Regions from separate parts of the Blastococcus sp. Marseille-P5729 genome, predicted to be linked through region 3. Evidence: predicted binding sites of a transcription regulator. Region 3 holds the regulator's gene; each other region holds the start of a gene.
What was found. Region 3 encodes LexA, which represses DNA repair genes until DNA is damaged. Its sites were predicted from a motif close to TCGAACANNTGTTCGA; they were not measured.
Positions count from the first base shown of each region.

Region 1: a site for LexA is predicted at 1,366-1,381, ahead of DAA40_RS04730 (HNH endonuclease signature motif containing protein). Genes of this name have one in related genera too.
Region 2: a site for LexA is predicted at 1,389-1,404, ahead of DAA40_RS15160 (HNH endonuclease signature motif containing protein). Genes of this name have one in related genera too.

Region 1 is NZ_OMPO01000001.1:953,149-956,392, forward strand. Features, by position in the region: gene DAA40_RS16355 (glycerate kinase) at 1-313, shown strand, start outside; gene DAA40_RS04725 (DNA-3-methyladenine glycosylase) at 400-1,308, shown strand; gene DAA40_RS04730 (HNH endonuclease signature motif containing protein) at 1,411-3,192, shown strand.
Region 2 is NZ_OMPO01000003.1:487,146-490,389, reverse strand. Features, by position in the region: gene DAA40_RS15160 (HNH endonuclease signature motif containing protein) at 1-1,367, opposite strand, end outside; gene DAA40_RS15155 (amino-acid N-acetyltransferase) at 1,531-2,043, opposite strand; gene DAA40_RS17090 (hypothetical protein) at 2,148-2,501, shown strand; gene DAA40_RS15145 (SIMPL domain-containing protein) at 2,887-3,244, opposite strand, start outside.
Region 3 is NZ_OMPO01000001.1:403,108-406,351, forward strand. Features, by position in the region: gene nrdR (transcriptional regulator NrdR) at 1-94, opposite strand, end outside; gene DAA40_RS01945 (LysM peptidoglycan-binding domain-containing protein) at 354-992, opposite strand; gene lexA (transcriptional repressor LexA) at 1,399-1,983, shown strand; gene DAA40_RS01955 (hypothetical protein) at 2,001-3,023, opposite strand; gene DAA40_RS01960 (phosphatase PAP2 family protein) at 3,020-3,244, opposite strand, start outside.

The DNA.
Region 1 (3,244 bases), 550 kb from region 3:
CCTAGTGCTCACGGCGGAAGGCGCGGTCGACTACCAGACCCTGCGCGGGAAGGTGCGTGCCGAGATCGCGCGCCGCGCCAAGCGCGCCCGTAAACCGGTCGCCGCGCTCGCCGGCAGCATCGGCAAGGGTGCCGCCGACGTCCACGGCATCGGCATCGGCATCGGCATCGGCATCGGCATCGGCATCGGCATCGGCATCGGCATCGGCATCGACGCGATCATGGGGATCATGCCGATCCCATGGACCTCGCTCGAGCCGTCGACGAGGCTGACGAGCTGGTCACCAACGCGACGGAGCGGGCGATGCGGCTGATGCTGCTCGGGTGAGCGTTCGCGGACGCCGGCTGAGCGGCGCGGCACCGCGGTCGCCGGTGCCGTCACTCCTGGGAGGATGGCGCCATGACCGCTCGGGCGCATCGCTTTCGGCACTCGATCGAGCTGCCATCGCCGTACGACACAGACCGGCTGATGGGATTTCTCGCCAGTCGCGCCATACCTGGAGTGGAGGCGGTGGCCCGCGACGGCGGCTGGCGATACGCGCGCTCGTTGCGGCTGCCCGGCGGCGCCGGCTCGCTACTGATACGTACCGAGGGGCGGCGCGCGCTGGTCACCGGACTCCTCTCCGAGCGCGCCGATCGGACGGCGGCCGTGCAGGCCGCGACGGCCGTCCTCAACCTGCGGCCGGCACCCGCAGAGGTCGACGCGGCCTTTGCCCGTCATCCAGATACCCGCCCTCTAGTCGCTCGACGTCCGGGACTGCGGGTGCCGGGGGCCGCGGACGCCGCGGAGCTCGCCGTCCGGGCCATCGTGGGACAGCAGATCTCGATCGCCCGGGCCTCCGCGGCGTGCGGCGCGCTCGCTGCCGAGCACGGCGAGCCACTGCCACGCGAGCTGGCCGTGGATCCCGGGCTGACGCACCTGTTCCCGAGCGCTCGCACGTTGCGGGCCGCGAACCCCACGCGGCTCCGGATGCCGCGTGCGCGCGGCGCCGCGATCGTCGGGGTGGCAGATGCCCTCGCCGAAGGCCGAATCGACCTCGGCGCCGACCCGGTCGCCGTCCGGCGTCAGCTCGTCGCGCTCCGAGGCATCGGGCCGTGGACTGCGGGCTACATCTCGATGCGTGTCGGTCAGGACGCCGATGTGCTGCTTGAAGGCGACCTCATCGTTCGGCGCAGCGCCGCCGAGCTAGGTATGCCCGATACCCCTCGCGAGCTGTCGGCGTACGCCGAGCAGTTCGCTCCTTACCGGTCGTATCTGACGGTGCATCTCTGGGCCGCCTACACCTCGGGGTATAGCCCCGGAATGTAGGCGCTCTCCGCGCGGTGCCCTCTCTAAAAAACTTGCGAGAACCCATTGCAAACTCATTCGAACGCTTGTACGATATGATTAGACGTCGGGGAGGTGACGACCATGGACGAGCAGCGAACGGACCGCAGCGAGGCAAGCGAGCAACCGGTGGTCTTCACTCCTGCTCCCGCTCCTGCTCCTGCTCCTGAGTCTGCGGACGCCTCGGCGGAGCCGGACTGGGCGGTTCAGGCTGCGGCGTCGCCGGCTGATGCGGAGCGGTTGTGGCTGGCGAGCGAGTCTGCTCGGGAGCTGGACCGCGATCTGGATGAGGCGTTCGCGCATCTGCAGCGTGGGTATGAGCTGTTGCTGGGGATCGGGGAAGAGGGCGATCTGGGCGCGTTGGGCCCGGACCGCCTGATCACGATGGCGCAGCGTCTGGAGGCGCACCGCACGCGGCTGGTGATGGTCGATTCGTACGTGATCGAGGCGGCGAGGGAGGATCGGTTGCAGGATCACGTGTGCGCCAGCAGCATCCCCCTCGCGCTTTGCCGGGTGCTGCATATCTCCAGTGGTGAGGCGAACGCGCGCGCGAAACGCGCCGAGCAGTTGTTGCCGCAGAACGGGTTCAGCAGCGGCACCACCCCACCCACGCTGCCGCTGCTCGCGGACGCGGTCCGTGACGGTGCGGGGGTGTCGAGCGGTCAGGTGGATGTGATCTGCAAGGCCATGGCGCGAGTGGCGCAGAACCCCGAGGTGGATCACCAGCAGCGCGAGCTCGCCGAGCGGCTGCTGGTCCACCAGGCCGCCGGGTTGACGCATAAGGAGCTGGAGGTCGCGGCGGAGAAGGTCGAGGAGGTCATCAACCCCGACGGCACCCTGCCCAGCGACGACGTCGCCACGGCGCGGCGAGGGGTGATGATCGGGCCCGAAGGCCGCGACGGCACCCACAAGATCTCCGGCGCCCTGACCCGCGAGGGCAAGGCCCTGTTCGATGCCGCGATCGGGCCGTTCACCGCACCCCACCCCGCCGACGCCAACGGCCCGGATGACCGCACCGCCGCCCAGCGCACCCACGACGGCCTACAAGACGCCTGCCAACGCCTCCTCGAGCTCGCCGGAGCGCCCGCGTCCGGCGGGACCGCTGCCACGGTGCACATCACCATCGACCTCGACCGGCTCATCGAAGCCATCGCGCGGCTCCAAGACGACCCCTCCGGCCGCACGACCGCGCAGCAGGCCGCCGGCCGCATCGCCGGCAGCGGGCAGCTCACCATCAACGAGATCCTGCGCCTGGCCCGGGACGCGACCCTGATCCCGGTATGGATCAGCAACATCCACGGGATCGTGGCCTACGGCCGCGACCGCCGCACCGCATCCCCGGCCCAGACCCACGCCCTCATCGCCCGCGACGGCGGGTGCAGCTTCCCCGGCTGCCAAGCCCCACCCGACTGGTGCCAGCGCCACCACGTGATCGCGTGGTGGTCCGGCGGACACACCGACCTGGACAACCTCACCCTCGTCTGCGGGTACCACCACCGCGAATTCGACAAACGCGGCTGGGCCGTGGACATCATCAACGGCATCCCCGTCTGGACCCCACCGGCGTGGCTCGACCCCGAGCAGAAACCGCAGATCAACGCCCGGATCAAGATCCCCTGCCAAAACGAGATCACCCACCTCGCCGAGACCGTCAGGCACGCTCGAGAACAACGAGCTCGCGGCGGAGGCAGAGATCCCGGCGACCCCGCAGACCCGCTCGGCGGGCTGCTCGATCCCGGCGAGGACATCGACGAGCTCATCCAGCTCATCGCCGCACACATCCCCACCACACACCGCGACGCCTTCTACCGCGACGCCGCCGACCTCATCACCACCCACCTCCCCGCACCGGTGTCCACCCGATAGCGCGCGAAGCCAGTCAGACTCCACCTGCGGGACAGTGGACCACGCTCTCGGC
Region 2 (3,244 bases), on a different contig from region 3:
ATCCCGTGGATGTTGCTGATCCATACCGGGATCAGGGTCGCGTCCCGGGCCAGGCGCAGGATCTCGTTGATGGTGAGCTGCCCGCCGCCGGCGATGCGGCCGGCGGCCTGCTGCGCGGTCGTGCGGCCGGAGGGGTCGTCGCGTAGCCGCGCGATGGCTTCGATGAGCCGGTCGAGGTCGATGGTGATGTGCACCGTGGCAGCGGTCCCGCCGGACGCCGGCGCTCCGGCAAGCTCCAGGAGGCGTTGGCAGGCGTCTTGTAGGCCGTCGTGGGTGCGCTGGGCGGCGGTGCGGTCATCCGGGCCGTTGGCGTCGGCGGGGTGGGGTGCGGTGAACGGCCCGATCGCGGCATCGAACAGGGCCTTGCCCTCGCGGGTCAGGGCGCCGGAGATCTTGTGGGTGCCGTCGCGGCCTTCGGGCCCGATCATCACCCCTCGCCGCGCCGTGGCGACTTCGTCGCTGGGCAGGGTGCCGTCGGGGTTGATGACCTCCTCGACCTTCTCCGCCGCGGTCTCCAGCTCCTTATGCGTGAGCCCGGCGGCCTGGTGGACCAGCAGCCGCTCGGCGAGCTCGCGCTGCTGGTGATCCACCTCGGGGTTCTGCGCCACTCGCGCCATGGCCTTGCAGATCACATCCACCTGACCGCTCGACACCCCCGCACCGTCACGGACCGCGTCCGCGAGCAGCGGCAGCGTGGGTGGGGTGGTGCCGCTGCTGAACCCGTTCTGCGGCAACAACTGCTGCGCGCGTTTGGCGCGCGCGTTCGCCTCGGCGCTGCTGATGTGCAGCACCTGGCAGAGGGCCAGAGGGATCGAGGAGGCGCACACGTGATCCTGTAGGCGGTCCTCGGTCGCGGCTTCGATCACGTAGGAGTCGACCATGATCAGCCGGGTCCGGTGCGCCTCCAGACGCTGCGCCATCGTGATCAGGCGGTCCGGGCCCAACGCGCCCAGCTCGCCCTCTTCCCCGATCCCCAGCAACAGCTCATAGCCGCGCTGCAGATGCGCGAACGCCTCATCCAGACTGCGGTCGAGCTCCCGAGCGGAATCACTCGCTAGCCACAACCGCTCCGCATCACCCGGCGACGCCGCAGCCTGAACCGCCCAGTCCGGCTCCGCCGAGGCGTCCGTCGGAGCGGTGGCGTCCGCCGGTGGGGCGGCGTCCACCGGGGTGCTTAGGTCTGCCGCGGCTCCACACGCACCGTCCGGCGTCTCCGCGCCGCTCGGCATCGCCCGATCCTCACGCGCCTCGCTCCGGTCACCCGTGCTGAGCGGAGGCGACGCGACGTCCGCCGGAGACGTGACGATCGTCGGGAAGGGGGCGGTGGTCAGTCCGTCGTTCTTGTGCTGGTCGTCCACTGCACTCACCCCCTCACCACGGCAATTATATCGTACATCTGTTCGAATTTGAAAGCAAGGGATGCGCTGCAGGTTTTCGGCGAGTTCTGAGACGTGAGCCAGCTCCGTCGTCGGACAGCGGGACCCCGGTGTCAGGTGCGACCGGTGGCGTCAAACGAAGCGATGCGCCCGGTCAGAGGGTAAGAAGCATTCGGGAGTTGCCCAGGGTATTGGGCTTGACGCGGGCGAGATCGAGAAACTCGGCAACACCGTCGTCGTGCGAGTGCAGCAGTTCCACGTATACATCCGGCGTGACCGGTGTCCCCTCGATCTCCACGAACCCATGCTGCTCGAAGAAGGCCGTCTCGAAGGTGAGGCAGAAGATACGGCGGACACCGATCTCCTGACCGTCCGCGATCAACTGCTTGAGCAGCTTGTGCCCGACCCCGTGCCCGCGAAAGATCGGATCGACCGCGAGGGTGCGGACCTCGGCAAGGTCTTCCCACATGACGTGCAATGCCCCTACACCGGCGATCACGCCATCGATCTCCGCGATCCGGAACTCAGGGAGGCCCTCGTAGTAGGCCACGTTCTCCTTCGCAATCAGGATCCGGTCGTCGACGTAGGGCGTGACGATCTCGCGAATTCGTCGGACGTCGCTGGTGCGCGCCCGGCGAATGCTGACCACAGATGCCTCGCTGCTCATGGGTCCCATCATGTCCGATGGCCGCTCCCCGATAACCGGTAGGCCACCATCTCGGTGTCGCCTCATTCGCCGCCGCATCCGCCATCGGACTGTGGCTCGCGGACATGTCGCTCGATGACATCCTGGCCGGGTTTCCGGTCGGAATCCTCATCCTGCTCGTGGGCGTCACCTACTTCTTCGGCATGGCACAGGTCAACGGCACAATCGACAAGCTGGTCGAGAACGCTCTCGACAGGGTCGGCGACCGGGCCGTGCTGATCCCCTGGCACCGCGCACAGCTCCGACATCACACTCCCGCCGATACTGCTGTTCGGGATCGCGTTCATCGTGAATCTCTTGCTACTGGTGGTCCCCTTCTTCATGTTCGGCGGACGCCGACTGCTTCGCGACCGGGCAGACTTCGCCGACAGCATCGAGGAAGGCACCCCCGCCTTCGCCACGACCTACGGCACCAGTAGGGGCGGCCGGAGTCCGAGCGCTACGTCATCGACGAGGACACCGGTCAGTGCGTCTCGTTGCACGCCGCGTCGGGTACTCCCCGCCAGCATTTGATCGACGAGGCTGGCCGGATTCTTCAAGACGAGCGCGAGCGTCATTACCTACCGTCGCGGTATGGCAGCTCGACTCGACGGCATCAGCATCCCGTCGACGCGGTCTTCAACGGGCTGGCGGCGGACGGCGCCCCCGAAGACGGTGATGCGCAAGCACAACCAGCGCGAGCAACACTGGGCCACCGCCCTCACCGGCGACGAGCTGCAGACGGCGGTGGCGATGCGCCGGCTGATCCAGACCGCATCCGAGCCTTGGGTCTCGACCCGCGATGCCCGCCTCACCGTCCGGCATTCATGCGGCGTTGAGATCGGGCGGGGTCATCGTGAACCGCGCCTCGATACGGCCGAACACACGCTGCTCGACCGGCTCAAGATCGATCTGCTCGATCGGTGCAGCGCCGGCCATCGGGCGGGCTACCGGGGCTGGTGCGGCGAACCTGACCGGTGCGCCATCGGTACTCATCCCGACGTCGGCCACCTCGACGAGCTGGTCGAGCTGAGCGCCGAAGGCAGCCGCATATGACCGGGCGCGCTGGACGGCATCCTTCACCGCAGCGGCCCGCGCCCGCTGATATACCGGCGATCCGGCCTCCACACGCCAGGTGGGGCCGTTGATCGTGACGGTTTCGCTGACGGCGAGCGCGCCGAGA
Region 3 (3,244 bases):
CGGCCTCCTCGACCGTCGTGAACCGCCGGCCACACTCCTGGCAGGACCGGCGGCGACGGATCGACTGACCCTCGTCGACCTCGCGGGAGTCCACGACACGCGAGTCGGAGCAGCGGCAGTACGGGCATCGCATCGCGCCACTCCTCTCGTGCCGTTGGTCCTGGCTGTGGATGACGCTGCGCACAACCGGGCTTTCACTGTGGACAGGCGGTGGATGAAACGCCTCTCCCGGTGCACAACCTGTGGACGAACTACATTCGTGTAACCACAAGATGTTGTGTTCTACCCTAACCCCGGCCACTACGGTCGGCAAGTCGAACGCGCCGACATTTTTTGCGCGTCGCAGCTGGCGGCTAGGAGCCGGGCACGAGGAGGATCTCCCCGGCCTCGGGCTGCGCTCCGCTGGGCAGACCGTTGGCCTGGCGAATCCCGGTGAGCACCTCATCGACCGACCGGCCGTCCGCTGCGCGCGCCGCGACGTCGTGCAGGCTCTCCCCCGGCTGGACGACAACCTCTGCGGCGGGCACCGACACCGCCGTCGTGACCGAGGCGTTCGTCAAGGCCGAGGTCGCTGCAATGCACGCCACGACGAGTCCGAGCAGCACCGAATAGCCGCGCAGCGTCAGCCGGACCCGCGTGCGCCGCGACGCGGCTGCGTGATGTCGTTCGCGGGCGCGCTGCGCCCGCTCGGATCGGTGCGCCGGAGCCGGCCGCGCGGCGACCGGACGACGAGAGCGCGGCGGCTCGGAGATGACCGGCGGCAGCAGCGGTGCGAGCTCGTCGACGCTGGCTCCCTGCGCCGCTCTGGGCGCAGGCTCCAGCGCGAACATCTGCAGGTCGCGCCGCGGGTCAAGCACCGGGGAAGCGCCCGGGCGCCGGGACAGGCGACGCGCCGCCGCGGTTCGCGGGGTGCGGACCCGATCGAAGGACGAGACCGTCAGCGACCCGTGAGCGGCCGGCCGGTCGAGCGTGCTGCGTGGTGTGGTTGCCATGACCTGAGATCTACTCCTTGCCCCCGACAAGTTTTCGTCGCGGCGATCTGCTCGCCGGGGCGCCAACCTGTCTGGTCGAGACGTCGGGGAAGCCGAGGGGTTATCGTGAGACGACCTCTCGGTCCGAACGAGTGTTCGAATCGAACGTCCGTACTATTACGCGGCAGACGGACGCCTCGTGTCAACACTTTTCGGCGTGTCGGTCGTACAGGTGTTTGAACTGTGATCTCCGCGGCGGCACAATGACACCAATGCTCGATGGACGCGGCCTATCAGGCCCGCGCAGTGATGGAGGCACAGCATGGCCCAGCAGAACGGCTCCGCGAACCGCTCGGATCGCGAGCAGGTGCATCAGTTCCCGGAGCGTCCGGACGAAGCGGGCCTGACCGTCCGCCAGCGGCGCATCATGGAGGTCATCCGCTCGTCCATCGAGCGACAGGGCTATCCCCCGAGCGTGCGCGAGATCGGTGAGGCAGTCGGTCTGGCCTCCCCGTCATCGGTGGCGCACCAGCTGCGCCAGCTGCAGGCCAAGGGCTTTCTGCGTCGCGACCCGAACCGTCCCCGGGCGGTCGACGTCCGACCGGCAGAGCCGCAGGGCGAGCAGCAGAGCCTCCCGGAGCCGACCTTCGTACCGATCGTCGGCCGGATCGCCGCAGGCGGGCCGATCCTTGCCGAAGAGGCTGTTGAGGATGTCTTCCCACTGCCGCGCGAGCTGGTGGGCGAGGGCACCCTGTTCCTGCTGAAGGTGACCGGCGACTCGATGGTCGATGCTGCGATCTGCGACGGCGACTGGGTGGTCGTGCGCCAGCAGCCGGTCGCGGAGCAGGGCGACATCGTCGCCGCCATGATCGACGGCGAGGCGACCGTGAAGACCTACCGCATGCGTGACGGCCACGTCTGGCTGATCCCCCACAACCCGGCATACGAGCCGATCAACGGCGACGAGGCGACCGTCCTTGGGCGTGTGGTCTCGGTGCTGCGACGGGTGTAGTCCGCAGCGCAGCCCGGCTACCGACCCGGCCGCCTGCGACGCAGCAACCACGTCAGCAGCAGGCCAGCAGCGGCGAGCGCCCCGGCGAGGACGATCACCACCTCGGTCCGGCTGGTCGCCGCGGGCGACTCGGCCGCTGTGGGTGCGCGCAGCACGGAGTCATCGTCGTCGTGGTGCGGCAGGGCGACCCGGTGGATCGGGACGCCGCTGCCCTCGCCGTGCACCACCACGGCATCACAGCTCGGTCGCGTGAACGACACCGACTCGCCCTGCTGCTGCACCGGCAGTGCAGCCGTCGCGACCGGCTCGGTGAAGATCGCGGTGGCCGGGTCCGCGCCCCGCAAGACATGCACGTCCGTGTAGGTGCGCAGCGCCACCATGTCGGCGCACCGCGCCGCCCCCGTGGCCATCAGGTTGTCCAGCGGAGGTCCGAGCGGGCCGCCGGCTGTTCCGGTCTCGGGGAGCTGGAACTCACCGAGCTTCTCCAGCGGCTGCGGGGCAGTGCTCCCGTCCGGCGAGAGGTCGATCGGCTGGCTCCGGTAGACGCCCACGACGCCGCTAAAGGTTTTCGTGAGCACGATTGCCCTGCCCTCGTCGTCGACGATCATCGACTCGGCGTCGCGTGGACCGTCCGGATACTGCAGGCGACGCAGAGCGCCGGTCACCGCGCCGGGTTCGTCCGGGACCACGATGATCGCGACGCTGGCCCGGGCAATCCGGTTGTCACCGATGTCCGCCAGCCACAGCGAGCCGTCGGGTCCGAGGGCGAGGTCCTCGACGTCGTACGGGTCGATCGCCGCCTCCGTCGTCCCAGTCACGGCGCAGGAGTGGTCCAGCCGAAAGACAGTCACGTGCTCCCCGCCGTCGTTCACGATCCGGTAGCCGTCCTCGGTTGCGACTAGCCCGCTGCCCTCGACGATGCGCGGATCGAGGACGAGGCACTGCTCCGTCGCTGCCTGCCCATCCTCGGCGTACGCCAGGTGCGGCGATGCCAGCACCGCAGCCGACAGCGCCACGGCCAGCCACCGGCGCCGGCTCATCCGCGGTGCAGGCTCAGCGCCGCCTCGACCCGCAGCCCGACCGGGGTGGCCCACACCCACCTGATGAAGGCCAGCAGGACAACGCCGGCGCAGGTGCCGGCGACGACATCGGTCAGCCAGTGATAGCCCATCAGCAGAACCGCGATCGCCGACACGAACGGTGCGGCCAGCGCATAGGCACCGATGACCCGCCGGACCCAGACGGCCCGGATGTGCTCGAA